Gemmatirosa kalamazoonensis: one gene and its partner. The protein of the gene in region 2 interacts with the protein of the main gene of each other region in a pairwise test. Links are inferred from orthologs where the notes say so. Each region holds a gene or a part of one and is shown on either strand. Other genes may lie near its edges. The genes, in order: def and asd.

Region 1 (14,165 bases), 970 kb from region 2 along the record:
TTCATCCTCGGTGCGTGCGCGGCGTGGGCGTTCTACAGCGCGCTGCTGAAGCGGTACGCGCAGCGCGTGCACCCCGTACAGCTCGCCGCCTGGACGCTCGTCGGCGGCGTCGCGGTGTACGCCGTGGTCGCGTTCCCGGGGCTCCTGCGACTCGACGCGTCGACGCTGCCGCCGGTGGCGTGGGCCGCGGCGATCTACAGCGGCATCGTGGCGCTCGTCATCGGGTACCTGTTCTACTACCGCGGCGTGCGCGTGCTGGGCCCCGTGAAGACCGCGATGTTCAGCAACCTGCAGCCGATCATCGCGCTCGTCGTCGCATACTTCGCGTTCCACGAGGTGCCGACGGCGCTGCAGCTGGGCGGTGCGTCGCTCATCATGACCGGCCTCGTGGTGTCGCGCGCATGACCGCGGGGGACCGTCTCGTCCTGTTCGACATCGACGGCACGCTGCTGTGGGGCGACGGCGTCGGCCGCCGCGCGATGGAGGGCGCGCTCACGCGCGTGTTCGGCTCGACCGGCGATCCGCGCTACCGCTACGACGGCAAGACCGACATCCAGATCGCGCGCGAGCTGATGCGGCAGGAAGGGCACGCGGACCACGCGATCGACGCGCGGCTCGACGAGCTGTTCGCGCTGTATCTCGCGGGGCTGCGCGAGGAGCTCGCGTCGGGCACGCGCCACGTCCGCCGTCTCCCCGGCGTGGGCGAGCTGCTCGACGCGCTCGAGCGCCGCTCCGACGTCGTGCTCGGGCTCCTCACCGGCAACGTGGCAGAGGGCGCCGCGGCGAAGCTCCACGCGGCGGGGATCGACTTCTCGCGCTTCCGCGTGAACGCGTTCGGCTCCGACCACGAGCATCGCCCGCGGCTGCCCGAGATCGCGCAGCGGCGCGCGCGCGAGTCGCTCGGCGTCGACCTCACCGGCCACGCGATCGTCGTCATCGGCGACACGCCGGCCGACATCGACTGCGCGCGCTCGGTGGGCGCTCGCACCATCGCGGTCGCCACCGGCCGCTACTCCGTCGAGGAGCTGGCCGCGCACGGGCCGAGCGCCGTGTTCGCCGACCTCTCCGACACCGACGCCGTGATCGCGGCGATCATGGGTTAGGCACCAGACGCGCATGCTCGAGCTGGAGCTGAAGGCCGTCGTGGACGACGTGGACGCGGTCCGCCGCCGGGTGGAGCTCGCCGGTGGCCGACTGCTGCTCGAGGGGCGCATGATCGACCGCCGCTTCGACGCGCCCGACGGCTCGATGACCGCGCGCGACGAGGTGCTGCGCACGCGCCGCATCGAGCACCGCGACGGCTCCGTCGAGGGCTCGCTCGACTGGAAGGGACCCACGCGCACGCTCGACGGCTACAAGGCGCGCGAGGAGCGCAGTGCGCGGGTCGACGCCGAATCGGTGGAGATCGTGCTCACGCGGCTCGGCTACGTGCGCACGCGCGAAGTGGAGCGCGACGTCGCGATGTACGCGCTCGGTGACGCGACCGTGCGCTTCGAGCGTTATCCGCGCATGGACACGCTCGTGGAGGTCGAGGGAGACGGCCCGGCGATCGAGCGCGCGATCGTGGCGCTCGGCATGCCGCGCGATCGCTTCACCGACACGCGTCTCTCCGCGCTCGCCGCCGAGTACGAGCGGCGCACCGGCCAGCGCGCCGCGCTGTCCGCGCGCGACCTCGATCCATCGGAGTCCGACGACGATGACCGCGACTGACGGCGCGCCGGTGCACGTGGAGGGGATCGGCCCCGCGACGATGCGGGTCGAGCCCGAGCGCCGCGTCGTGCTCGCGCGCACGACGGGGAGGGACGTCGAGGTGCGGTACGCGCGGATCGTCGGCGTCGCGGTCACGCGCGGCGCGGACGGGCTGCTCGTCGTGCTGCATCTCGTGAACGGCGGCGCGCTGCGCCTCACGGCGGCCGGCGCGCCCGAGTCGTTCGACGCCGAGGCCGCGCGTCTCGTCGCCGACGTGTTCTCGCTCCCCGAGCTGATGCGCGGCATGCGCGCCTACGGCGCCGGACGCGCGCTGCCCGGCTCCGATCACGACCGCTTCTTCGCGCCGCTCGTCGAGCCGCTTCGCGCGCTGCGCGCGTCGCACGAGCGCGCGCTCGGCGCCGGCGCGACGGCGGCGCCGTGGCGCGTGGCCGAGTCGGTGGGCGCCACGCGCGCGGCGGCCGAGATCCGCGCCGCGCTCGGCGCGCTCGCGGCGTCGCGCTATCCCGCGTCGGCGCCCGACCGGCGCGCGCTCGAGGCCGAGCTGCTCGACGAGACCGAGCCGCTGTTCGCCGCGCTCGACGAGCTCACCGCGGCGGCCCAACGACTCGGCGTCGCATCGGAGCGCGACCGCGTGGCGGCGTGGCGCGCGTGGTGCTCCGCGCTCGGTGCGACGTTCGTGGCCGCCGACCGCTGCTGGGCGGCCGTGCTGCCGGCGCTCAACGAGGCGCCGTCGCCGCGCGCGCCGCGTTAGGCGCCACGCGCGGCATCCACTCGACGCCGAGCTGCAGCGTGGTGTGGTGCGTGGGAAGGCGACGGATCTCCGAGCGCGGCGTCGGGCTCATCGCCGCCTGGCCGACGACCGGCAGCTGGTACCACCAGCGTTCGAGTGCCGCCGACCAGAGCAGGCGCTCGGAGCCGAGGAGCGACGCGAACCGGAGTGTGCGGAACGGCACGCCGATGCCCCACATCCGACCCGCGCCGGCGGTCACGCGCACCACGGTTCCGTCGCTCCACTCGCGCGGGGTCTCCAGCCCGGCGCGAGCGACCGTCGACACGAACGGGTGGCGCGAGGGATCGTGCTCCGCGACGACGTTCAGCGGCTCGAACGCGCTGACGATCGGCGGCGGGTATACGATGCCGTAGCTGCACGAGGTCAGTCGCACGGTGCCGTGCGCGGCGGCGCTCCCCTCGAGCACGACGACGCGCGCGAGGTGCTTCACGATCGACCCACCACCGCTCAGCGACACGCGCCAGCTGCACGATTGATCGAGCGCGCCGCCGAGCGAGCCGCCGAGCCCCAGCTCGGCGCCGAACGTCGTGCGCGGGAGCGGCGGCGCGTGCTGCGCCGGTGCGGCGCGCGCAGCGAGTGCGGCGCCTAACGCGACGACCGCGACGACCCGCACCGGCCCCGACTCAGGTCTTGGCCCAGTCGTTCGACGCCGACTCGCCGCCGCAGCCGCACCCCGCATCGCACCCCGCCGCCTTCACGGGGTGCAGCGTGCGCCACAGCCGGCGGCCCGCGTAGCCGAGTGCCGCGAGCACGATCGCCGCCACGATCAACGTCTGCACGAGAGAGCTCACGAACCCACCTCCATCATCCGAGGCCGAGCAGCCGCCCGCCCTGATACACCAGCAGCGCCGCGCCGTACGCGAGCGCGAGCATGTACGCGAATTGGATCGCCGCCCACCGCCAGCCCTCGCGCCCGCCCCCCGTCTCACGCACCGTCACGGCGACGGTGCTCATGCACATCAGCGCGTACACGTAGAACACCATGAGCGCGACCGCGACGAGCGGCGTGTAGGCCGCCTGTCCGGTGCGCGGGTCGCGCTCGTCGCGCAGCTTCGCGCGCAGCGCGGTCACGTCGTTGCCGGCCTCGCCCACGCCGTAGATCGTGCCCATCGTCGACACGAACACCTCGCGCGCGGCGAACGACGCGCCGATCGACACGCCGATCTTCCAGTCGAAGCCGAGCGGGCGCACGGCGGGCTCGATGAGATGGCCGATGCGTCCCAGCGCGGAGTGCTCCAGCGCCTGCTCCTGCTGCACCTCGGGCGCGAGCCCCGGGTTCGGCGTCGCGCGCGGATACGTCGCGAGCGCCCACAGCACCACCGAGAGCGCGAGGATCACCGTGCCCGCCTTGCGCAGGAACAGCTTCGCCCGCCCCGTCACGCCGATCAGCAGGTTGCGCGCGCTCGGCCACCGGTACGGCGGCAGCTCGAGGATCATCGGTCGCATGGGCCCGCGCAGCAGCGTGCGCTTGAACAGCGCCGCGACGCCGAGCGCGGTGACGGTGCCTAACAGATACATGGCGAGCATCGTGAGCCCCTGCAGGCTCAGGATGCCGCCGAGCAGCGCCGTCGCCGGCACGAACGCGCCGATCAGCAGCGTGTAGACCGGGAGCCGCGCCGAGCAGCTCATGAGCGGCACGACCATGATCGTCGCCAGCCGGTCCTCGGGGTTCTCCACCGTGCGCGCGGCCATGATCCCCGGCACCGCGCAGGCGTAGCCCGAGAGCATCGGGATGAAGCTCTTGCCGTGCAGCCCCACTCGGCGCATGAGCGCGTCCATGAGGAACGCGGCGCGCGCCATGTAGCCCGAGTCCTCGAGCAGGCCGATGAACAGGAACAGGAGCGCGATCTGCGGCAGGAACACCAGCACGCTCCCCACGCCCGCGATCACGCCGTCGACGACGAGGCTCCGGAGATCGCCCGCCGGCAGCCCCGAGCCCAGCGTCTGGCCGAGCCACGAGATCGCACCCTCGATCGCGTCCTGCACCGGCGTCGCCCACGTGAAGATCGACTGGAAGACGACCGCCATGAGCGCGAGGAAGATCACCCACCCCCACACGCGGTGCAGCACGACGGCGTCGATCCGGTCGCTCGCGGTGCGCGCGCGCCGCTCCGCCCGCGTCACGACGCGCGACAGCACGCCGCCGATCCAATCGTAGCGCAGCTCCGCCTCGAGCCGTTCCGGCGCGTGCCCGGCGCGGCGCAGCTGGTCGCGCGCCGCCTCCAGCCGCGGCCGCAGATCCGTCGCCGCCGCGAGGTGCGACTCGGGACGCGTCACGGCGAGCAGGCGCAGCGCCTCCATCGCCGCCGGCATCGGGTCGAAGCCGGCCGCCTCCAGCACCGCCGTCACCGGCGCGAGCGCGTCCGCGGCCGCGGGCGGCATCGCGAACAGCCGCTGCGGGCGGGGAAGCGACGTCGCGCGCGAGATCGCGAGCTTCAAACGCTCGACCCCCTCGCCGCGCTTCGCCACCGTCGGGATCACCGTGACGCCGAGCTCGTGGATCAGCTCGGGCACGTCGATGCGGATCCCCGCGGCCTCGGCCGCGTCCATCTGGTTCAGCGCCAGCACCACCGGACGCCCGAGCTCCAGGAGCTGGCTCGTGAAGAACAGGTTGCGCTCGAGGTGCTGCGCATCGGCGACGCAGACGATGACGTCGGGGAGCGGCGTGTCCCGGCCGCGGCCGAGCAGGACCTCCAGGGCGATCGCCTCGTCGGGCGACCCGGCAGAGAGCGAGTAGCTGCCCGGCAGGTCGAGGACGCTGACGCGGGTGCCGTCGGAGCCGCGGTAGCTGCCCTCGTGCCGCTCCACCGTGACGCCGGCAAAGTTGCCGACCTTCTGGCGCAGCCCGGTGAGCGCGTTGAACAGCGTGCTCTTGCCCGTGTTCGGGTTCCCGACCAGGGCCACCCGGAGGACGGCGGGGGTCGCCGCGGGGGCGACGAGCGGCGGGACCGCGGAAGCGTCGGGCGCCGCGTCGGCGCTCGACCGGCGCCGGCCCGCCGCGGCTGGCGGGGGGGACACGCTCAGACCGGCAGCGGCCGGACCGTGATGCCCGCCGTGAGCGCCTTGCCGAGGGCGATGCGCGTGCCGCGCACGTCGAGGACCATGGCGTGCCGCGCGTCGAGCACGGAGACGCACGCGCCCTCGCAGACGCCGAGCGCGCGCAGCCGGCACGCCTGCACGTCGTCGCAGCGCATCTCGAGCACCGTCGCCCGGTCCCCGACGGCGCACGACGCCAGCAGGCAGTCACGCGCCACCTCGGTCACCGGCGCTGCCGGCTCCGAGAGCACGTTGAGCTGCCGCGCGGTGGCGGCCTTGGGACGCAGGAAGCGGAACACGAGTCGCGGTGCGGTCGAGAGCTAATTGAGAATCGTTCTCAACTAGGCTGTTGTAATCTTATACTGGCTGCGAATCAGGTCAACCACACTCGGAATTACACCGCGAACCTGCCAGGTATTCCCCGGCGCGCGCAGGCCGCGCCTCAGGCCGCGGCGTAGGCCGGCGGGGCGAGCTCGCGGCCGCGGCGCGACCACATGATCAGCACCCCCACGACGGTGATCGTCAGCGCGATGAGCTGCGCCGTCGACAGCGGCCCGGCGAACCGGTCGTCCTTCGCGCGCAGGAACTCCACGACGAACCGTTCCAGGCCGGCCAGCACGCAGTAGACACCGAACAGCCAGCCCTCCCTGTGCGTGTGCGCGCGGAGCCGCCACAGCACGAGGAACATCACGAAGCCGAGCACTACCTCGAGAAGCTGCGTCGGGTAGACGCCGATGACCTCCCACGGCGGCACCGTGGCCGGCAGCTGGGCGCCGAACTGTCGGATCATGTTCTCCGCCGTCGACGGCGGGAACCCGTGCGGGAACTTCACCGCCAGGAAGCCGTCCCACGGCTTGCCGTAGTCGTCGCCCACGGCCCAGCAGCCGCTGCGCCCCACCGAGTAGCCGGCCGCGATGGCGATCCCCGCGACGTCGGCGAAGCGCAGGAAGGAGAACCCCTTCCGCCGGATGACGAGCCAGCAGGCGAGCACCGACCCGATGAACCCGCCCCAGAACACGAACCCGCCGCGGCTGAAGATGGCGCCGAAGTCGCGCGTCAGGATCACGAAGTAGAGCTTCGCGCCGACGAGCGTGCCGATGAGCGCCGCGGTCACGAGGTCCGGGATCGCGGCCGCCTCCGCCAGGTGCCCGCGTCGCGCCAGCTCGCGCTGCGAGATGATGTGCGCGATGGCGAACGCCAGCAGCACCGCCAGCCCGAACCCCGTGAGGGAGAGGGGGCCGACCTGCAGCGTGGCGGGCTCGATGGTGAAGGGAGCGGACAAGGTCGGGACTCGGGACTCGGGACTCGGGACTCGGGACTCGGGACTCGGGACTCGGGACTCGGAAGGTGAAAGTACGTTAACCGAGTCCCGAGTTCCGAGTCCCGAGTCCCGGCAGCGGCTGCGCCGCGTAGGCGTTCAACGACCAGTCGGAGCGCTCGCCGCGCGCGAGACGCCACGCGCCGGCGGCGGCGATCATCGCGGCGTTGTCCGTCGCGAGCCGCGGCGTAGGTGCGTACACGCGAACGCCGCGCGGGTTCGCGCGAGACTGCATCGCCTCCGCCAGCGCGCGGTTGCACGCCACGCCGCCGCCGAGGACGATCCGCTCGCGGCCGAACGCGCGCGCCGCGCGATCCGTCTTCTCGACCAGCGTGTCGACGAGCGCGTCCTGGAAGCCGCGCGCGAGGTGCGCGCGCTCCGTCTCCAGCGTGCCCGCCGACTCGGCGCGCCGCACGGCGTGGAGCAGCGCCGTCTTCAGCCCGCTGAACGAGACGTCGAAGTAGTCGGCGTCGCCGAGCGTCTGGTTCGCCCGCACCATCGGCCGCGCGAAGCGGTGGCGCGCCGGATCGCCGTCGCGCGCGAGCTGCTCGATGAGCCGCCCGCCGGGGTAGGGGAGCCCCATGAGCTTCGCGACCTTGTCGAACGCCTCGCCCGCCGCGTCGTCGCGCGTCGCGCCCAACAGCCGGTAGCTCCCCCACGCTTCCACGTCGAGCAGCAGCGTGTGGCCGCCCGACACGAGCAGCGCGGTGAACGGCGGCACCGCGTCCGGGTGCTCGAGCGCCGTCGCGAACAGGTGCCCCTCCATGTGGTGCACGCCGAGCACGGGGATGCCCGCCGCGTACGCGAGCGCCTTGCCGTAGCTCATGCCCACGAGCAGCGCGCCGACGAGCCCCGGCGCGTGCGTCACCGCGACCGCATCGATCGGGCGTCCGTCGCCGGTGCCTAACGACGCGCCGGCGTCGGCGAGCGCGCGGCGCGTGACCGGCACCACGCTCGTGAGATGCGCGCGGCTCGCGATCTCCGGCACGACGCCGCCGAACAGCCGGTGCACGTCCTGCGAGAGGATGACGAGCGAGCGGAGCGCGAACGCGTCGCCGAGCTCCACCACCGCGGCCGACGTCTCGTCGCACGACGTCTCGATGCCCAGTACCAGCGTGCTCACCGGGATGCCGCGCTCCGGTCGGCCGCCGTATCGAAGCGGAGCACGAGCACGTGCGGCTGCACGTCGCGCACGGTCACGCCGTCGAGCCCCGTCGGCAGGTCGACGTCGCTCGCGCGCAGCTCCACGGTGAGCGAGGTCGGGGTCGCCGGACCGAACGTGCGATGCACCGTCGGTGGATCGCGGTAGAGCTTCAGCAGCTGCCGCGTGGGGCCCTCGACGAGCGCGCGCACGTGCGGCGCGTCGCCCACCATGCGCACCGCGCTGTCGACGACGGGCGCGAAGTGCACGGGCACGTACTGCGACGCGGTCTCCTCGCCGCTCGCGACGACCCACAGCGCCAGCGCGAAGAACAGTGCCGCGAACTTGTAGCCGAGCCGCTCGGTGAACGCCTCGGTGACCGCGTCGGTCCAGGGCGCGCTCGCCATCTACCGCCGCGCTCCCGCGCGGGGCGGCGTCGCGGCCGCCGTGTCGGGCACGACCTCCACCGACATGCCCGCGCGCTCCACCACCGGCGTCGGCGTGTGCGGCTTGATGGTGGCGGTCGCCGCCGGCGGCGCGCCCGCCTCGTCGAGCAGCCGCGCGACCAGCGCGCGGTTCGTCTCCGAGTTCCAGTCCTGCGTGTACGACTTCTTGCGGATCACGCCGTCCGCGCCGACGAGGAAGTTCTCCGGCACGCCCGTCGTCATGTACGTCTTCTGGATGGCGCCCGTGGGGTCGTGCAGCACGTCGAACGTGATGCCGAACTCCTGCAGGAAGTCGCGCACCTTCTGCTCCTGCCCCGCGTCGTCGATGCTGACAGCGACGATCTTGAAGCCGCGGGGCGCGAAGTCCTTGTACATCGCCTCCATGCTCGGCATCTCCTGCCGGCACGGCGCGCACCACGTGGCCCACACGTTCACGAGCACGACCTTCCCCTTGTACGCGTCGAACGACCGCGTCGCGGGCTCGGGATCGAGCGTGCGCGCGGCGAACGTGGGCGCCTTCGTGCCCACCGTGACCTCGAACAGCTCGTCGCCGAGGAAGTGCGTCGCCGCCCACAGCGCGACGGCGAGCGCGGCGACGACGCCGAGCACCGTGAGCCACTGCGCGCGCGCCGTCATACCGTCACCGTCGTCGCGAGGTCGCGCAGCGCGGCGATCTCCGCGCGCGGGTCGGCCGCCGTGAACACCGCGTTGCCGGCGACGAACGTGTCGGCGCCCGCGCGGTGGCAGCGCGCGACGGTCGCGCGGTTGATGCCGCCGTCGACCTCGAGCCATGCGCCGCTGCGCGCCTCGTCGAGCATCGCGCGCGCGCGCGCGATCTTGCCGACGCAGTACTCGAGGAACCGCTGCGCGCCGAAGCCGGGGTTCACGGTCATCACGAGCAGCAGGTCGAGCTCGTGCGCGATCTCCTCGACGAACGCGAGCGGCGTGGCGGGATTCACGGCGACGCCGGCGCGGCAGCCGAGCTCCTTGATGCGCGCGATCTGCCGGTCGAGGTGCGGCGCGACCTCGGCGTGGATCGTCATGCCGCTCGCGCCGGCGGCGGCGAAGTCGTCGAACCACCGCTCGGGCTCGACGACCATCATGTGCACGTCGAGCGGCAGCGACGTCACGCGGCGCACGGCCTCGATGATCTTCGCGCCGAACGTGAGGTTGGGCACGAAGCGTCCGTCCATGACGTCGACGTGGATCACGTCCGCGCCCCCCGCCTCGCACATGGCGATGTCGTCGGCGAGGCGCGCGAAGTCGGCGCTGAGGATGGACGGGGCTATGCGGACGGGCACGCGTCGGGACTCGGGACTCGGGACTCGGGACTCGGGACTCGGGACTCGGGACTCGAGACTCGTTAGGCCCGAGACGCGAGTCTCGAGTCCCGAGTCCCGAGTCCCGGCTGTTCAGGGACTAGCGGCGATGTCGATGATCACCGTGGTGTTGGGCGGCTTCATGGTGGTGGCCGGCGGCGTCTGCGCGACGACCGTCTCCGGCGGCACCGACGCGTTCACGCGCCGCTCGCCCTGCTGCGGCTGGAACCCCGCGTCGCGCAGCGCCCGCTCGGCGTCGACCTGCAGCATACCGACGACGTTAGGCACCGGGCGGTCGTTCGGCACCAGCCGCGACGGGAAGACGAATAGGTAGACGACGAGGTAGGCGAGCAGGAACCCCGCGCCGCCGACCACGAAGTACGGCAGCACGCGCCGCGCGCGGCTGCGCCACGGGCTGCCGTGCGGCGCCTCGGGGCGCGGCGGCTGCGCGCGCGGCGGCTGGGCGCGCGGCGGGGTCTCCGGCGGCACGCCCGCGCTCACGCGGCCACCTCGTCCGAGCGACGCAGCCGCGCGGCGAACGCGCCGTCGACGCCGTGCCGGTGCGGCAGCACGCGCAGGCGATCGCCGTCGAGCACCGCGGCGGGCACGGCACCGTCGGGCGGCGGCTCCGGCGTGAACTCGGGATGCTCGGCGAGGAACGCGTCGACCTGCGCGTCGTTCTCCTCGGGCTCGAGGGAGCACGTGCTGTACACGAGCAGCCCGCCCGGGCGCACGATCGACGCCGCGCCGCGCAGCACGGCGCGCTGGAGCGACGCCATCACCGCGAGGTCGGAGATCTTCAGGCGCCACCGCGCGTCCGGGTGCCGACGGAACGTGCCGGTGCCGGTGCACGGCGCGTCGACGAGCACCGCGTCCACCGGACGCACCGCCGGGTTGCGCGCGTCGGCGGCGAGGACGTGCACGCGGTCGGCGTGCAGCCGCTCGACGTTCGCGACGACGCGTCGCAGCCGAGACGTGGAGACGTCGCTCGCGTACACGGCGCGCGCCGTGCGCGACAGTTCGAGCGCCTTGCCGCCGGGCGCCGTGCACACGTCGGCGACGTCGGCGCCCTCCGGCACCGCGGCATACTGCACGACGAGCGTCGAGGCCGGATCCTGCACGAAGAACTGGCCCTGGCGGAACGCGCCTAACGCCGTGAGCTGCGTGCCCGACGCGAGCTGCACGCTGTCGCGCGCCCAGGTCACGTCGCGCCCCGGGTCGGCCAGGCCGACGCCCGCCCCGGCGAGCGCGGCCACGAGCTCGTCGCGCGTCACGCCGAACGGACGCACGACCACCGGCGCCTCGGCGTCGTTCGCGGCGAGCAGCCGCGCCGTCTCCACGAGGCCGAAGCGCTCGGCCCACCGCGCGACGAGCCACCGCGGGTGCGAGTGCCGGAGCGCGAGCGCGTCGATCGGATCGTCGGGGAGCATCGGCGCGAGCCCGGTGTCCGCCGCATCCTGCCGGTCGCGGTCGATGCGGCGGAGCACCGCGTTCGCGAGCTTGCTCGCGCCGAGCCCGTGACGGCGCTTCGCCAGCTCCACCGTCTGGCCGATCGCCGCGTACGCCGGCACGCTCCCCATGTACAGCAGCTGGTACGCGCCGAGCCGCAGCAGGTCGGTGACGTCGGCGTCGAGGCGCGCGAGGCCGCCGCGCACGCGCTCCGTCAGCAGCGCGTCGAGCCACCCCCGGCGCCGCAGCATCTCCCACAGCAGCTCGTGGAGCCAGCGGCGGTCGCGCGCCTCGAGCCCCGCGGTGCGACGCTCGAACGCGTGGTCGAGCAGGGCGCCGCCGCGCAGGTCCGCGAGCACGTCGGCCGCGAGGATGCGCGTGGGCGTGATGCTCGGCGTCGCCGGGCGGGGCTGCGGAGGGGAGTGCGGCATGATCGAAAGATAGCCACCCGCCCAACCCTCAGGCGAAGACGTCCCCGAGCTCGATCCCGCGCCCGCGCGCCCAGTCGCCCGGGGTCATGCGCGCCTTGCCCGCCGGCTGGACGATCGCGACGCGCACCGCGTCCTCGCCGCACTTCACCGTGAGCCCGTCGCCGCCTAACGCGAGCACCTCGCCCGGCGCCGCGTCGGGACGCTCCTCCACCGGCACGGCGCGCGCGCCGAACAGCTTCACGTCGGCGCCGCGGAGCGTGGCGTAGGCGCCCGGGCGCGGGTCGTAGGCGCGGATCGCGCGCGCGACGTCCTCGGCCGGCGCGCTCCAGCGCACGCGTGCGTGCTCGCGCTCGGTCTTCGGCGCGTACGTCGCGAGCGCGTCGTCCTGCGGCGTCTCGTGCGCGGCGCCGGTCTCCAGGAGCGCGAGCGCTTCGATGAGGCCGAGCGCGCCGAGCTCCGAGAGGCGCAGCTCCAGCTCGCCGAACGTCTCGTCGGACGAGATGGGGGTGCGCAGCACGTGGAGCACCGGCCCGGCGTCGAGCGCGGGGACCATGCGCATGATCGACACGCCGGTCTCGGCGAGCCCCTGCCGCACCGCGGCCCGGATCGGGTCGGCGCCGCGCAGGGCGGGGAGGACGGACGCGTGGATGTTGATCGTGCCGCGCGCCGGCAGGTCGATCGCCGCCTTCGGCAGGATGTGCCCGTACGCGACGACCACCGAGAGGTCGGGCGCGAGCGCGCGCAGCTCGTCGAGGAACGCGTCGCCGCGCGGGCGCTCGGGCTGCAGCACGGGCAGCCCTTCGGCGGCCGCGATCTCCTTCACGGGCGACGGCTCGAGACGCGACCGGCTGCGCCCGCGCGGGCGATCGGGCTGCGTGACCACGCCCACGACGTCGAACCCCTCGCCTAACAGCGCGCGCAGCGGCGGCGTCGCGAAATCGGGAGTCCCCCAAAACAGAATCCGCACGCTCTACGCTCCACGCGCCACGGTCCCCGCTCGCTCCGCCAGTCGACGAACCGAGCGGGGAGCGTGGAGCGTGGAGCGTTCACAGGGCTTCTTCATTGTGCTGCTCGGCGAGATCCTTCGCGGCGACGAGCGTGCGGCGCAGCGCGGGATACTTCGCCTTCTCGCGCTCCCACGCCGCCATGGCCGACCGCTTCTTGAACATGCTGAAGTAGTCGATGAACAGCCGGCCGTGCAGGTGGTCGATCTCGTGCTGGAAGCAGCGGCCGAGCAGGTCGGACGCCTCCAGCTCGAGTGGCTGGCCGTTCGGGTCGAGGCCCCGCACGGTGACGACGGGCGGGCGCTCGACGTCGCCGTAGATGTCCGGGATGGAGAGGCATCCCTCCTCGGCCTTCACCGGCTTGCCCGTCGCGTCGACGATCTCGGGGTTGAAGATCGCCACGCGCACCTCGTCGACCTCGGCGACGAACAGCCGCTCGAGGCGGCCGACCTGCGGCGCGGCGAGACCGATCCCCTTCGCGGCGTGCATCGTCTCGAACATGTCGTCGACGAGGCGGCGCAGGTCGTCGGTCACGCGCTCGACCGGCTTCGTCGGCTCGCGCAGCACCGGCGAGCCGAGGACGTGGATGTCCAGCAGGGCCACGCGCCGTTCCTCAGCCGTTCGCCGCCGTCGACGCGGGCGCCGCCGTCGCCGACGCGACGCGCGCGATGCTCCGCCGCTCGACGATGAGCCGCGAGTCGCCGGAGCGGATGGTGATGCGGTCGTCGGACGTGGGGCGGCCGGCCGTCAGCTCCTGGATGTGCTCCACCTTGCCGAGCACCCCACCGGCGGTCACGACCTCGTCGCCCCGCTTGAGCTGCTGGATGAGCTGCTCGTGCCGCTTGCGCTGCTGCGCCTGGGGGCGCCACAGGATGAAGTAGAAGATCGCCGCGAACGCGACGTACATGAACAGCGTGGGGGCCCACGTCGGGGTTCCCTGCATCTATCGCTCCGGTGCCTAACGGTTTCGGGACTCGGGACTCGGGACTCGGGACTCGGGACTCGGGACTCGGGACTCGGGACTCGTGGGCTCTGGGCTGCCGAGTCCCGAGTCCCGAGTCCCGAGTCCCGACTTCTTCGCATGCGGCAACACTGGTCGGGAGACCGCGCCGCGGGCGCGCTCGCCGGCGAGATAGCGGTCGAGCCACGCCGCGCTCCACCCGTCGAACGTGCCGCGCTCGATCGCGGCGCGGGCGTCGCGCATGAGCGCGACCAGGAAATGTACGTTGTGCAGGCTGAGGAGGCGTAGCCCGAGCATCTCGTCAGCCGCCACGAGGTGGCGCACGTAGGCGCGCGAGAAGCGGCGGCAGGCGGTGCAGTCGCACGCCTCGTCGAGCGGACCGGGCTCGTTGCGGTAGCGCGCGTTCTTGAGGTTGATGCGCCCGTCCTGCGTCAGCGCGGCGCCGTTGCGCCCCATGCGCGTCGGGGCCACGCAGTCGAACAGGTCGACGCCGCGCCGCACCGCTTCCACGAGGTCCTCGGGGTAGCCGACGCCCATCAGGTAGCGCGGCCGGTCCGCGG
Region 2 (14,463 bases):
GCCGCTCGAAGATCTCGAACACGGTCTTCATGAACCCCGAGGCGAGCAGCATGCGCGTGGAGCGCAGCTTCACCACCGTCGTCGCGCTCTTCGCGGCGATCGCGCTCACCGGGCGGCGCGGTGCGTCCGACGTGATGAGCGTGCCCTTCCCCTCCGGCCGCCGCGAGTTGTAGATGTACACCGGGATGCCGCGCCTAACGGCGGGGGCGATCGTGCTCGGGTGCAGCACCTTTGCGCCGAACGACGCCAGCTCCGACGCCTCGTCGAACCGGATCCGCTCGATGAGACGCGCATCGGGCACCACACGCGGATCGGCCGTGAGCATGCCGTCGACGTCGGTCCAGATCTCGATGACGTCCGCCTGCAGCGCCGCGCCGACGAGCGACGCACTGTAGTCCGAGCCGCCGCGACCGAGGGTCGTCGTGATGCCGTCGGGCGTCGCGCCGATGAAGCCACCCATGATCGGCACGCGTCCCTCGCGCAGGTGCGGCTGCAGATGCGCGCGCGCCGCCTCGGCGATCCGGTCGGCGTCCGGCTCCGCCTTGCAGAAGTGATCGTCCGTGATCATCACGCGCCGCGCGTCCACCAGCTCGGCCGGAATGTCGCGCGCGCGGAACGCCGCGGTCACGAGATGCGACGAGAGGATCTCGCCGTACGCCGCGATCGTGTCGAGGCTGCGCGGCGTGAGAAAGCCGAGCACCGAGATCGCCTCGGCGAGCCGCGCGAGCTCGTCGAACATCGCCCCGAGCTCGCCCGACAGCTCGGTGGCCGCCTGCGCGTCGGGCACGAGCGCCGTCACCGCGTTCAGGTGACGCTCGCGCAGCGCTTCCACGGCACGCGCGGCGCCGATGAGCTGACCGCGCGACGCCTGCTCCGCCAGCGCGAGCAGCGCGTTCGTCGCGCCGCCCATCGCGGAGACGACGATCACGGGGCGGCCGGGGAGGCGCCCGCGCACGATCGACGCCGCGCGCTCGATCGCCTCCGCGTCGCCGACCGAAGTGCCGCCGAACTTGACGACGATCAAGGCGCGCTCACCCCGCGAGCGCCGCGGCGGCCACCGCCCCGTGCGCGCGCGACGGCGCGCCGAGCGCGATCTCGGCGTTCAGAATGGAGCCGCCGGCGGCGCCGCGAATCGTGTTGTGGCCGCTCGCGACGAGTCGGATGTCGAGCAGGTGGTCCGCGCGCACGCGACCGACGGTGACGCTCATGCCGTCGCCCGCCATCACGTCGCGCCGCGGCTGCGGGCGATCGGGCGCGTCGCTCACGACGATGGGGCGCTCGGGCGCGCTCGGCATGTCGCGCGTGAGCTCCGAGCCGCGCCACTCACGCAGCACCTCGAGCACCTCGTCGACGCTCGGCCTCCGCTCGAAGCCTAACGACATGCACACGGTGTGGCCGTGCTCCACCGGCACGCGGTTCGTGTGCGCCGTGACGACGAACGGCGCGTGCGCGATGCGCTCGCCGTCGACGCGGCCGAGGATCTTCTGCAGCTCCGTCTCGACCTTCGGCTCCTCGTCGGCGATGTACGGGATGACGTTGCCGAGGATGTCGAGCGACGGCACGCCGGGATAGCCGGCTCCGGAGACCGCCTGCATCGTGGCGAGGAACGCCTTCGACAGACCGAACGCCTCGTGCAGCGGCGCGAGCGGCAGCGACGCGACGGTCACCGAGCAGTTCGCGTTCGTGACGATGGCGCCGTCCCACCCGCGCGCGCGGCGCTGCGCCTCGACGATCGCGAGGTGATCGCCGTTGATCTCGGGCACGACCAGCGGCACGTCGGGCGCCATGCGGAAGTTCTTCGCGTTGCTGAATACGAGCTTGCCGGCCGCGGCGAACGCGGGCTCGATGGTGCCGGCAGCGGACGAGTCGAGCGCCGAGAACACGATCGTCGAGCGCACCGCCGAGGGATCGCACGGCAACACCTCGCGGTCGCGCAGCGCGTCGGGCATGACGCCCTCGATCCAGCGCGTGACCTCGGCGTAGCGCTTGCCGGCCGAGCGCTCGGAGGCGGCGAGCTCCACGACCTCGAACCACGGATGGTCGGCGAGCAGTCGCGCGAAGGTCTGGCCGACCGCGCCGGTGGCGCCGAGGATCGCGACCGGCCAGCGCGAGAACGACTCGCCCGTCGGAACGAGCGAAGCGAGCGGCGGGACGTGCGGCGTCGGTCGGGGCATGGGAGGAGACTCGAAGGTGTTAGGCGGCGCAGGCGTCGCGCACGAGACGTCGATCACGACAACAGCGCGCGCACGATGCGCTCGTACGCGTCGACGCTCGCGCGCAGCTCGTCGACGGCGATGAACTCGTCCGGCGTGTGCGCCACATGGATCGACCCGGGGCCGAAGAGCAGCGGCGTGCCCCAGCGGGCGAGCAGCGGGATGTCGCTCGTGTACGCGACGGGGGCGATCTCGAAGCCGTCGATGGTGTGGAAGTACTGTGCCGGGATGTGCGAGCCCCACTCCAGCTCCGCCGTCCCGCGTGCCCACTCGGTGAGCTGCTCCTTCAACGGGTCCACCGGACCGACGAGGCGGAACATGACCTCCGCTTCCGCATGCGCCGGGACGATGTTCGCCTCCGTGCCGCCGCGCACCACGCCGATGTTGTACGTGGTGTTGCCGAGCACCGGGTCGCTCGGCAACGGCAGCGAGCGCAGCGTCGGCAGCAGATCGAGCAGCGGCTCGATCGCCGAGCGCCCGAGGTGCGCGTACGCGGAGTGCGCCTCGCGGCCGCGCGTGCGCACCGTGACGCGCAGCGATCCCTTCGCGCCGCTCGCGAGCTTGCTCTCCGTCGGCTCGCCGTTCACGAGGAAGCGGCTCGTCGCCGGGAGATGGTTCGCGGCGCGCGCGCCGTCCGATCCCTTCTCCTCGCCGACGACGAACAGCAGATCGACGCGCTGCTCGCCCGCTGCGACGAGACGGTCCGCGGCGGAGAGCATCGCGGCGGCGATGCCCTTCGCGTCGCACGCGCCGCGGCCATACAGGCGCGAGCCCTCGAGGCGCGGCGGATAGTACGGCGGCACGGTGTCGAGATGCGTCGAGAGCGTGACGCCACCGCCGGAGCGCGTCGCCCACACATTGCCGCGCCCGGGCGAGACTTCCTGCACGGTGACGCTCCAGCCGCGGCGCACGAGCCAGCGTGAGACGAAGTCGACGGCGTGTCCCTCGCCGCCGGAGGACGATTGTATGGCGAGCAGCTCGGCCGCGAGCGCGACGACGTCGGTCATGGCGGTATTGTAATCGGGGCCGCGTGCGCGATGCCACGCACGCGGCCCCGCCGTCGCGTCGCCGCGGTGACGCGACGATCAGCGCGTCAGACCGACGGACGCGTCTCCGTGGACAGCTCCGCGCCGCCGCTGCCGCGCACGTGCTCCACGAACATCTGCTGCGCGAGACGGTTCGCCTCCTTCGCGTAGTCGTCGTGGTGCCGCTCGCCCATCTCGCCGATCTCGGCGAGCCGCGTGTCGCCGAGCGCGCGGCCGGCCTCGCGGAACGTCTTGAACGTGTCCTCGGACTGCCGGGACGTGACGATGTCGCCGACGAGCCGCAGGAAGTCGCTCTCGCGTGCCGCGTCGGCGAGGTCGCGCGCGACGCCGAGCACGGTGCCGATGGCCTTCTTGCCGGCGCCGAGCTCCGCGCCGATGGAGCGCTGATAGTCCTCGAGCATGCGCTGGTGCTCGCGCGCCCGCGGGATGAATCGGCTGCAGAGGTCGCGATACCGGGCGTCCTCGGCCTGAGTCTCGTGATCCTCCAGGTTCTGGAGGAATGTCCGATGCTGCATCACCGCGTTGTTGATCTGGCTCCGCAGAAAGTCCTGACCGCTCTCCATGCCCACCCTCACCGTCAGAGATTCGTGCCGCTTACCGGATGGATCAGAGGGTGCAGGAGGCAGGCCACCCACCGCGCCGGGGAGCTCGACCGAACGTCGCCGGCGGGTCGGGGTAGCAGGTCGCCCGGCCGCCGGCCCGGGTGCCGCGGCGCGGCCCGAGAGCCATCCGTAACGCATTGTAAATAAACGGCTTACGAGCCTTCACCGAGACCGTCTTCGATGTTGACAGCGGCGAGAGCTTCGGGTAATTTTCGGGCACGGCAAAGTGCCCGAGCGATCGACCATAAAGCGAGAGGAAGCCGCGTGGCGGGGACCAAGAGAGGAGTGAAGCGCCAGGCGGCAGCACCGGCCCCGAAGCCGGCCGCCCCGAAGTCGGCCGCCCCGAAGACGGGGGCCGAGCGGCCGGTGACGAAGACGGGCGGGACGAAGGCCGCGACGACGACGAAGGCGGCGACGACCAAGACGGCGGCGACGAAGGCGACCGCGACCAAGCCGGCGCCGCCGACGAAGGTGGCCCCACTGGCGAAGCCGGCGAGCCGGAATGGCAACGGGCACGCGCCGACGGCCAGCCGGACGCAGCCCAAGCCCCCGCCGCGCACGAAGGCGGCCGTCGTCCCGGTGGCGAAGGCGCCGGTGAAGAAGGCCGCGCCGACGAAGCGGGCCGCGAAGCCGGCGGTCCGCGGCGGTCGCACGGCCACGAACGGGGCGCGACGGAAGCCGGCGAAGGCCGGGAAGCCAAGCAAGCCGGCACCGCCGATCGTCCGGGTGGTGAAGGTCCGGCAGCTCGACCCGCTCGTGAAGTGCGGCCCGGCGACCTCCGTCGAGCAGCTCTTCCGGGTGGACGAGGAGGCGAACGGGCACATGACGGTCCACCTCGTCTTCCTCGACCGACACGGGTGGTACTGCGTGCACGGCCCGCGCTGCGCGGCCGTGGCCGACGTGCACTCGCACAACCGCACACCGCACGGGGCGCGCGCCGGAGGGCGCTAGGCGTGCCGCCGTAACCGACCAGGCGCCAACCAATTCACTGGACGAAACCGGACGGACGAGAGATGATCGCGAGACACGAGACACAATTGGACAAGACGAACATCTGGTCGGCGCTGGCGGCCTCGCTGCCGGCGGGGGTGGTCTCCTGGCGGCAGGACGGGCGCTCGGTGCAGCGGGACGGGCGGTGGTACGCGCGCTTCGTCGCGTACATCGACGCGAACACGGTGCGCGAGCGGCTCGACGCGGTGGTGCCCGGCGAGTGGGACCTCACGCTCGACCTGCTCCCGCCGCTGGCGGCGCAGGACGAAGACGGGCACGTCTGCTCGTTCAAGGCGCGGCTGCAGATCCTCGGCGTGATCCGCGAGGACGTGGGCACGGGGCGCGACTACAAGTCGGCGGCCACGGACGCGTTCAAGCGCGCCGCGGTGCGCTTCGGCATCGGCCACGAGCTCTACGCGCTGGAGCCGAACTGGGTGGAGGTCGACGGCGATGGGCGGTACGCGAAGCCGGTCGAGGATCCGCAGGCGGCGTACGATCGCCGCACCACGCGCCGCAACGGCAATGGGCGTCCGAGCGAGGGACGTCCGAGCGACGTGCCGGTCGCCTCGGCGGTGTCGGTGGAGGAGCACGAGCCCCGCGCGGAGCCGGCGGCGAACGGCAACCGCCCCGCCACGGCGATGGCGACGGACCCGGACGCGGTGAGCTGCCCGAAGTGCGGCGGCCGGATGTGGGACAACCGGCTCAGCAAGCGCAACCCGAAGGCGCCGGACTTCAAGTGCCGCGACCGGAGCTGCGACGGCGTCGTGTGGCCGCCGCGTGACGGCAAGGCCAAGGGCGGCGCGCCGGCGACGGTGCCGGCCGACGAGCCGGACGAGATCGCGTTCGACAGCTCGCCGCTCGGCGCGACGGCGGACGACGAGATCCCGTTCTGAGCCTGACGCGTTAGGCAGCCGTTAGGCGTCAGGCGAAGCGGCCCGGCAACTTGGTTGCCGGGCCGCTTCGTGGCTAACCAGTGCCTAACGCCCAACGATGCCCGGGGCGGGATTCGAACCCGCAACCCTTTCGGGAGAGGTTTTTAAGACCCCCGTGTATGCCATTCCACCACCCGGGCGGTTCGCGCACATGCAGTGCTCGCGCATGCATCTTCCTAACGCGATGCGCCGGCTTCTGACTATGACAGTGCGGACGGAGCGGGCGCAAGTTCTCGAGACCACGCCCGCGGCGCCGTCGTCGATGTGATCGAGGCCCATCGACGGGCACTGCGGCACGCCAAGCGAGGAGCCGGCGCTCGTCCGACCATGGGTCCGAGGGTCCGAATGAAACGACGCGGGGCCGGCAGCAGTTGCCGGCCCCGCGTTCGCGTTCGCATCAAGAGCGGGAAACGGGACTCGAACCCGCGACCCCAACCTTGGCAAGGTTGTGCTCTACCAACTGAGCTATTCCCGCGCGACGTACCCCGGAGTATAGCCGCCCCACGCGATCGGTTCAAGCCGCCGAGCCGGTCCGTCAGGGGGCGACGCCGAGGACATGCACCGCGTACCAGACCATGTACGCGACGAGCCCCGACAGCGACGCGTCGCCGCCGTTCGCGACGGCCTTGCCCTCGGGACCGACGATCTCCGCCGCCACCCCGTTGTCGAGCGGCGCGCGGCGCAGCCACTGCAGCACCTGCGGCGCGTCCGGACCGAGCAGCCGCGCGCACTGCTGGGCGAGCGACGTCGGCGTGGCGCCGAGGCCCCGCGCGGTGCGCCGGTACGTCGAGTCGGTGCGATCGACGGCCTCGTACAGCGGCAGCCAGAGCGACGACGCGAGCGGGTCGTCCTCCATCGCGCGGGCGCCCTTGAGGTCCACCGCCGACGCGAGCCCCGTCTTCCCGTCCCGCTCCGACGCGAAGTGCCGCAGCAGCGCCGCGCGCACCGCCTCGGGGTCCTGCACCTCGCGCGCGGTCTCCTCGTCGAGCGTGCGGCGGAAGACCTCGAGCGCCTGCGCGACCACCGCGTTGCCGTGCAGCGTGAACGGGTGCGTGACGGCGGCGCCGGAAAGCGTCACTTCCGTCGAGTAGAGCGGCACGTTCTCGTCGCGCCGCGCCGCGATGTCGTCGCTCGAGAGATAGAGCGTGTCGGCGACCGCCGGCTCGTCGACGATCTGATCGTCGCCGGTCTCGCGAATGTAGCGGTCCGTGGCGAGCGCGTATGCCGCCGCCCCCTCGAGCGAGAAGCCCGGCTCGAACAGCGTGCCGTCGACGTAGTGCACGCCCTGCCCCGGCGCGTAGCCGTGCAGCTCGCACGTGCGCAGCAGCAGCTCGCGCGCGAGCGGCGCGTCGCCGAGCTGCACGGCCGGGAGCGTCCACATGAGCGCCTCCCAGTCGCGCACCGTGATCCCGCGCGCGTGCCACGGCACGCGCGTGCGCACTGGGTAGTAGTGCGCGTCGTCGAGCGCGCGCGCGCAGCCGTAGAAGTACGCGAAGATGAGGTTCCGGTTCACGATGCGGTCGATCGCGTCGTTGCCGGTCACCTGCTCGAGCGCGCGGAGCGCCTCGCGCGTCGCGGCGAGCAGGTCGCGCCAGCCGCGGCGGCGCATCGCCGCCACCGTCGCTTCCGCGCCGTCGCGCTCGGGGCCCGCCGCGAGATAGAACGCGACCTGCCGCGTCGTGCCGCGCTCCACCGACAGCGTCCGGCGCACCGAGAAGCGCGGCGCCTCGCCGTCGTGCACGTCGACGGCGGCCGGGCCGTCCGCGCCTAACGCGAACGCGACGACGCCGGGAAGCGCGGTGCCCTCGAGCACGACCACCTCGTTCGCGCCGACGGACGCGCGGTGCGTGTCGGGGAACGGACGCGCGGAGCGGACGCGCATCTGGCGATGTCCCAGCGTGCCCTCGAGCGCGATGTCGATGCTCACCGTCTCGGCCCCGCGGTTCTCCACCGAGATCGTGTACACGGCCCCCGACAGATCCGTGTCGCGGCCGTGCGGCGCGAACACCGAGCCGCGCACGACGAGCGATCCGCTCGTGCAGGTGAACGTCGGCAGCCACTGCACCGCGCGCTCCCACGCGATCCCCTCCGCCGCGAGCTCGCGCAGCGTGCCGTCGACGCGCAGCGACGGCCGCAGCAGCGGCTCGCCGCGCCCCTCCACGAACTCCGCGCCGCCGGCGAACTCGATCGCGGCGCGCGCGCCGCGGTGCAGCACGCCGGCGGCCCAGATCGCACCGTCGGCGGGATGGATGCACGGCAGTGCGAGCCAGTGGTTGCCGGTCACCTGCCAGGGGATCTGCGGGGGCGGAGTGGTGTTCACGTGTGCGTGCGGTGCGTGCGTGCAGGGCCGACGATGCGTGCGCGTGGCGGGTCCCGTCGGTTGACGTGCTCCGACCACGCCGCTAATCTAGCGGGCTACCGCCCGGCCCCGCCGGGCAGTGCGCACGGCGTTGCGCCACAAGGACTTACGGACTCAGAGGTACGACACATGGCGCGACGGCGTGGAGGCGCGGCACCCGCGGCCGGGGCGGTCGCCGGCGGGGTGCTCGCCGCGCAGCTCGCGCTTGCCGCGCAGCTCGCGGTCGCCGCGCCGCTCGCGGCCCAGCGCTCGGTCGCCGGCGGATTCGACGACGCGTCGCTGCCGGTGCGCGGCGAGGCGCGCCTCCGGTTCGGCGTCCTGTTCGAGGCGACGTCGGAGCAGTTCGGCGGCGTCTCCGGCGCGGACGGCAGCACGCGCGTCCCGCTCGGCGCGCGCTTCTCGTTCGACTCGGCGGCGTTCGGCGCGTCGCACTTCGCGCTCGTCGGCGTGGCCGAGCGCGCGCTGCGCGACAGCGTCGGCGTGACCAGCGGGCTCACGCTCGGCGTGGCGAACACCGGCCTGCGCACGCTCGTCACGCGCATCCCGTTCCAGCTCGACGTCGGCCTAACGCGGCGGCTCGCGATCAGTGCGATGCTGCCCGTCGTGCGCACGGAGTCGTCGGTGAACCTCGTCGTGAACCCGGGCGGCACGACCGGGAACCTCGGGTTCAACCCGGCCAACGGCGCGACGGCGCCGAGCGGGAGCTCGGCCGCCGCGCAGCAGAACGCGCTCGTGCAGAAGCAGCTCGGCGCCGCGGCGAGCGCGCTCGAGTCGGCCCTCGCGACGTGTCCCGCCGTCGCCGGCCCCACGACGACGCCCCAGTGTGCGGCGGTCATCGCGAACCGCGCCGGCGCGACACAGCTCGCGCGCTCGGCACGCGCGGTCGCGAGCGGGCTCGCGCAGGTGTACGGCGCGGGCACCACCGCGCAGCCGGGCGGGCCGTTCGTGCCGATCCAGGGCACGGCGCCGCAGCGCGCGGTCGAGGCCCGCATCCGATCGTTAGGCACCGCGTTCGCCGCGTTCGACGTCAACGACCTCGCCACGCCCGCGCTCCCCGCCGCGGCGACGGCGCGCATCGCCGCCGCGGGGCTCCAGCGGGTCCTCACCGAGGACCGCTTCGGCGTCGCGTCCGACTCGGTGAAGGGCGTCACCGTGCAGGGCACCGGCGACGTGGAGCTCGCCGCGCACGTGATGTGGCTCGACACGTTCGGCGGGCCGCGCGACCCGGTGCGCTCTGGCGTCCGCGTGCGCAGCACGATCGGCGCCGGGTACCGCCTCGCGACGGGGAGCGAGGCGTTCCCGTCGTTCGTCTTCTTCGTGCCGACGGGCAGCGGACCCGCCCTGCTCTTCCGCTCCGCCACCGACGTGTCGATCGGCCGTCGCGCGTGGGTCAGCGCCGTGGCGCGCGTGGAGTCGCCGCTCGCGCACGACGTCGAGGTGCGCGTGCCGCTGTTCCCTGGTGAGCTGTTCGCGCCCGGCGAGCGCGCACTGACCGCGCAGCGCACGAGCGGTCGCACGGTGTCGGTGGAGATCACGCCGCGGTGGGCGCCCAACGACGCGTTCTCGCTCGCCGCACAGTACGCGCTGCGCTCGCGCAGCGACGACAAGTACGTGGGCACGCTGAGCACGACCGACGCGACCGGCGCCGACGAGCTCGTCGACGCGTCGCTGCTCGGCGTCGGCACGGGCGCGCGCGCGCAGCTCGCCGGCTTCGGGATCACGTACTCCACGCTCGGCGCGTTCGCCCGCGGTCATTCCTGGCTGCCGGCGGAGGTGAGCTACCTGCATACCTCCACGTTCGGCGGCAGCGGCGGCGTCGTGCCGCGCACGCGCTACGATCAGCTCGTGATCCGCGTGTACGCTCAGATCTTCGGCACCAGCCCGCGGCGGCCGGCGCCGGCCCGCGCGCCCCGCCGTTAGGCGCTAGCGGCGTCGCCGCGGCGCGGCAGCGGCGAGCGACGGCTCTGGCGCTGCGGGCTTCTGCAGCTTCGCCGTGTCCACCGCGGCAGTGTCGAGCAGCTCGCGGGCGTGGGCGCGGCTCACCTGGCTCTCCGGATCGCCGCCGAGCATGCGCGCCACCTCGACGACCCGCTCGTCGCCGGCGAGCACGCGGACGTCGGCCGTCGTGACGCCGCCCTTCGCGCCCTTCGCGACGAGGATGTGGTGATGCGCGCGTGCGGCGAGCTGCGGCAGGTGCGAGATCGCGAACACCTGATGGTGCTGCGCGACGCGCCGCATGGTCTCGCCGACCATGAGCCCGACGCGGCCGCCGATCCCCGCGTCCACCTCGTCGAAGACGAGCGTCGGCACGCCGTCGAGCCGCGCGAGGATCGTCTTCAGCGCGAGCATCACGCGCGACAGCTCGCCGCCCGACGCGACGCGCGCGAGCGGCCGCGCGTCGTGCCCGAGGTTCAGCGCGACGCGGAACTCCACGTCCTCGGCGCCGGTCGCCGCCGGCTCGCCGCGCGGCGGCAGCTCCACGCGTAGACGGCCGTCCGCCATGCCGAGGTCCGGCAGCACCGCCTCCACCGCGGCCGACAGCCGCTCCGCGGCGGCGCGCCGCATCTCCGAGAGCGTTGCCGCCTCGGCGACGAGCTCCTCGCGCGCGGCGGCCTCGCGCTGCTCCAGCGACTTGAGGTCGAAGCCCGCGGAGTCGACGAGGTCGAGCTCCTCGCGCGCCGTCCGGCCGGTCTCGATCACCTCACCCAGCCCGGGGCCGTACTTCTTGCACAGCCGGAACAGCAGGTCGCGGCGGCGCTGCACTTCCTCGAGCCGATCGGGATCGAGCTCCACGCGTCCCTCGTACTCCTCGAGCTCGCGCGACAGCTCCTCGAGCGAGTAGAACGCGCCGTCGTACAGCTCCTGCAGGCGGCCTAACGACGGGTCGATGCGCTGCAGCGAGCCGAGCGCCTTGTGGAGCTGCGCGAGCGCGGCGAGCACCGCGTCCTCGCTGCCCTCGAGCAGCTCGTGCGCACCGCCGGCGAGCGACCGCAGCTCCTCGGCGTGCTCCAGCCGCCGTGCCTCCTCCTCGAGCCGGTCGTCCTCGCCGATCGTTAGGCGGGCGCCCTCGATCTCCTGCACGACGTGGCGCAGGTAGTCGGCGCGCCGCTCCGCCTCGGCGCGTCGGCGGGCGAGCGTGCGCATCTCGTCGCGCAGCGTGTGCAGCGTGTCGGCGGCGGTGCGCACGCGCTCCGCCTGCGCGGTGGCGCCGCCGAACGCGTCGAGGATACGCCGCTGCGAGTCGCCGTCGAGCAGCGTCTGCGCCTCGTGCTGGCCGTGCAGGTTCACGAGCAGCCGCCCGACCTCGGCGAGCACGCCCGCCGTGACGGTGGTGCCGTTGATCCACGCGCGCGCGCGTCCGCCGGCGGCGATCTCGCGCTTCAGCACGACCGTCTGCTCCTCGACCTCCACGCCACGCTCGTCGAGCAGCCGCGCGAGATCCGGCCGGTCCGTGGTGTCGAACACACCCTCGACCGATGCCCGGTCGGTGCCGGTGCGGATCAGGTCCGCGCTCGCGCGCTCGCCGAGCAGCAGGCCGAGCGCGCCGACGATGATCGACTTGCCCGCACCGGTCTCGCCGGACAGCACGTTGAACCCACGCGCCAGCGGCAGCGTGAGCGACTCGATGATGGCGAAGTTCTTGATCCGGAGCTCGGTCAGCATGCAGCGAGAGTACGTTCGCGGGAATCCATGGCAATACCCCGTCGACGCGGTGGGGCTCCGCGCGGACGCAGTCGCCGTCGAGGGCGCGTCAGGCGACTTCGTCGCGGTCGGCGAGTCCGCCCCAGCCCAGCTTGTGGCGCAGGCGCGCGAAGAACGTCGTCCCGGGAAAGCGGACGACGAGCACCGGACGCTGCGCGCGGCGCACGACGAGCGACTCGGCCGAGGCGAAGTTCGTTCCCACCTGGCCGTCGACCGTCACGAGCAGCTCCTCCGGCCCGTCGCGTCCGCGCACGCGCACCTCCGCCGACGCGGGGAGCACGAGGGGACGGATGGCGAGGGTGTGCGGCGAGACCGGCGTGACGACGATGGACTCGACCGTCGGCACGACGACGGGACCGCCCGCCGAGAGCGAGTACGCCGTCGACCCCGTCGGCGTGGAGATGACGACGCCGTCCGCACCGTAGGCGCCGATCGGCTCCCCGTCGATCCACACGTCGAAACGCACGACGCGCGCGAAGCCGCCCTTGTGCAGCACGACGTCGTTCAGCGACCGCCAGTGCAGCCGCTCCGTGCCACCGGGATCCACCGCGCTCGCGTGCAGCGCCATGCGCGGCTCGGCGTAGTAGTCGCCGGCGGCGAGTCGGCGCAGCGCGTCGTCGAGCTCATTCGGCCCGCAGCTTGTGAGGAAGCCGAGCCGCCCCAGGTTCACGCCGAGGATCGGCACCTGCCGCTCGCCGACGAGACGCGCGCCGCGCAACAGCGTCCCGTCACCGCCGAGCGTGAGCAGCGCGTCGAGCGGCGTGTCGTCCGTTAGGCGCGCGACCGCGTCGGGCGCGAAGTCGGCGAGCTCCGGCTCGAACGCGAGCTCGAAGCCGAGCTGCGGCGACAGGTCGAGCAGCGTGCGCATGATCGCCGGGAGGTCCGCGTAGCCGCGATGCCCCACGACGCCCAGGCGCAGCGCGGCCTTCCGCTCTTCACCCACCGGGGTCACGCGCGCTCACCCGTCAGCCGGCGACCGCTTCGCTCTCGTGCAGCGCGCGCACGCGCTCCGCGATCCCCGCCGCATCGAGCCCGCAGCGTGCCAGCTGGCGCGCGCGCGGCGCCGCGACGATGATGCGGTCGGGCACTCCGTGCGCGACCACGCGCACCGTCGGCTCGAGCTGCGCGACGACGTTCGCCATGTACGCGCCGAAGCCGTTCACGACCGTGCCTTCCTCGACGACGAGGAGCTGACGGTGCTCGGCGAGCAGCGCCGCGAGCGTGACCTCGTCGTACGGCTTCAGGAAGCGGCAGTTCACGACGGTGACGTCGAGCCCCTCGGACGCGAGCGTGTCGGCCGCGGCGAGGGCGGGCTGCACCATGGTGCCCACCGCGAGCACGGCGACCTCCTTGCCGCGGCGCAGCACGTCCCACGTGCCGTACGGCGTCGCATCGATTTGCGCCGTCGGCGGCACCGCGTCGGGCACGGTGGCGCGCGGGTAGCGCACGCAGAACGGGCCGTCGTGCAGCGTGGCGGAGCGCAGCAGCGCCAGCAGCTCACGGCCGTCGCACGGCGCCGTCACCGTCATGCCGGGAACGGCGAGCATGTACGCGATGTCGTACAGTCCCATGTGCGTCTCGCCGTCCTCGCCGACGAGCCCCGCGCGGTCCATCGCGAGCACCACCGGCAGCTTCTGGATCGCGACGTCGTGGATCACGTTGTCGTACGCGCGCTGCAGGAACGTGGAGTAGATCGCGACGACCGGCCTGACGCCGCGCGTCGCGAGCCCCGCCGCGAAGGTCACCGCGTGCCCCTCCGCTATGCCGACGTCGAAGAAGCGCTGCGGGTGCGCCTTCGCGAACTCCTCGGTGCCCGTGCCGCTCGGCATCGCCGCCGTGATCGCGACGACGCGCGGGTCGATCGCGCCGAGCTCCGTGAGGCCGCGGCCGAACACCTTCGTGTACGTCGGGCCGGCCGACGACACCGCGATCTGCTTGCCCGTCGCCGGATCGTGGCCCGCCGGCAGCGCGTGCCACTTCTCGCCGTGCTCGCCGGCCGGGAAGCCCTTTCCCTTCTGCGTGACGACGTGCACGAGGCGCGGACCGGTCATCTCGCGCACCGCCGTGAACGTGTCGACGAGCAGGTCGACGTCGTGGCCGTCGATCGGGCCGAAGTAGCGGAAGCCGAGCTCCTCGAACAGCACGCCCGGCGTGAAGAACGCCTTCGCGCTCTCCTCCCACCGGCGCAGCAGCGTGCCCGCGACGCCGGCGTTGTCGGCGATCTCGCCGAGCTTCCGGCGCACGCGGTTGTACAGGGGGTTGCGCTGGATCGACGTGAGGTACTTGTGCATCGCGCCCACGTTAGGCGCGATCGACATCTCGTTGTCGTTCAGCACGACGACGACGTCGCGCTCCGAGTGGCCCGCGTTGTTCAGCCCCTCGTACGCGAGGCCGCAGGACAGCGCGCCGTCGCCGATGATCGCGGCGACCTTGAACGACTCGCCGTTCAGGTCACGCGCCGCCGCGATGCCGAGCGCCGCGGAGATCGACGTCGCGGCGTGACCTGCGCCGAACGTGTCGTACTCGCTCTCGGACCGCTTCAGGAAGCCGGAGATGCCGCTCTCCTGCCGCAGCGTCTCCATGCGCGTGTTGCGGCCGGTGAGCAGCTTGTGCGGGTAC

What was found.
Region 1: the proteins of asd (region 2) and def interact in binary tests that used the Escherichia coli proteins (3 or more experiments, as listed by UniProt). The link is inferred for Gemmatirosa kalamazoonensis from one-to-one orthologs.

What each region holds. Positions count from the first base shown.
Region 1 is NZ_CP007128.1:2,978,912-2,993,076, forward strand. Bases 11,468-14,165 are described here. They hold def (peptide deformylase), read right to left. Parts: upstream 13,248-14,165; coding sequence 12,687-13,247; downstream 11,468-12,686. Other genes in these bases: rsmB (16S rRNA (cytosine(967)-C(5))-methyltransferase RsmB), read right to left, coding at 11,468-11,640; fmt (methionyl-tRNA formyltransferase), read right to left, coding at 11,669-12,607; yajC (preprotein translocase subunit YajC), read right to left, coding at 13,258-13,587; tgt (tRNA guanosine(34) transglycosylase Tgt), read right to left, coding at 13,603-14,165. In the rest of the region: J421_RS12735 (DMT family transporter), read left to right, coding at 1-405; J421_RS12740 (HAD family hydrolase), read left to right, coding at 402-1,103; J421_RS12745 (class IV adenylate cyclase), read left to right, coding at 1,117-1,710; J421_RS12750 (hypothetical protein), read left to right, coding at 1,697-2,461; J421_RS12755 (hypothetical protein), read right to left, coding at 2,427-3,113; J421_RS12760 (FeoB-associated Cys-rich membrane protein), read right to left, coding at 3,124-3,291; feoB (ferrous iron transport protein B), read right to left, coding at 3,305-5,518; J421_RS12770 (FeoA family protein), read right to left, coding at 5,521-5,835; J421_RS12775 (prolipoprotein diacylglyceryl transferase), read right to left, coding at 5,979-6,818; tRNA (adenosine(37)-N6)-threonylcarbamoyltransferase complex transferase subunit TsaD, read right to left, coding at 6,895-7,977; J421_RS12785 (hypothetical protein), read right to left, coding at 7,974-8,402; J421_RS12790 (TlpA disulfide reductase family protein), read right to left, coding at 8,403-9,077; rpe (ribulose-phosphate 3-epimerase), read right to left, coding at 9,074-9,742; J421_RS12800 (PASTA domain-containing protein), read right to left, coding at 9,854-10,261; more of rsmB, read right to left, coding at 10,258-11,467. UniProt on the Escherichia coli protein: Removes the formyl group from the N-terminal Met of newly synthesized proteins. Requires at least a dipeptide for an efficient rate of reaction. N-terminal L-methionine is a prerequisite for activity but the enzyme has broad specificity at other positions.
Region 2 is NZ_CP007128.1:3,958,462-3,972,924, forward strand. What follows is about bases 104-3,099. They hold asd (aspartate-semialdehyde dehydrogenase), read right to left. Parts: upstream 2,175-3,099; coding sequence 1,032-2,174; downstream 104-1,031. Other genes in these bases: lysC (lysine-sensitive aspartokinase 3), read right to left, coding at 104-1,024; J421_RS17250 (M20/M25/M40 family metallo-hydrolase), read right to left, coding at 2,228-3,099. In the rest of the region: more of lysC, read right to left, coding at 1-103; more of J421_RS17250, read right to left, coding at 3,100-3,220; J421_RS17255 (hypothetical protein), read right to left, coding at 3,307-3,822; J421_RS17260 (hypothetical protein), read left to right, coding at 4,126-4,812; J421_RS17265 (Rad52/Rad22 family DNA repair protein), read left to right, coding at 4,875-5,744; J421_RS17280 (hypothetical protein), read right to left, coding at 6,319-8,103; J421_RS17285 (hypothetical protein), read left to right, coding at 8,272-10,062; DNA repair protein RecN, read right to left, coding at 10,066-11,805; J421_RS17295 (NAD(+)/NADH kinase), read right to left, coding at 11,894-12,787; dxs (1-deoxy-D-xylulose-5-phosphate synthase), read right to left, coding at 12,810-14,463.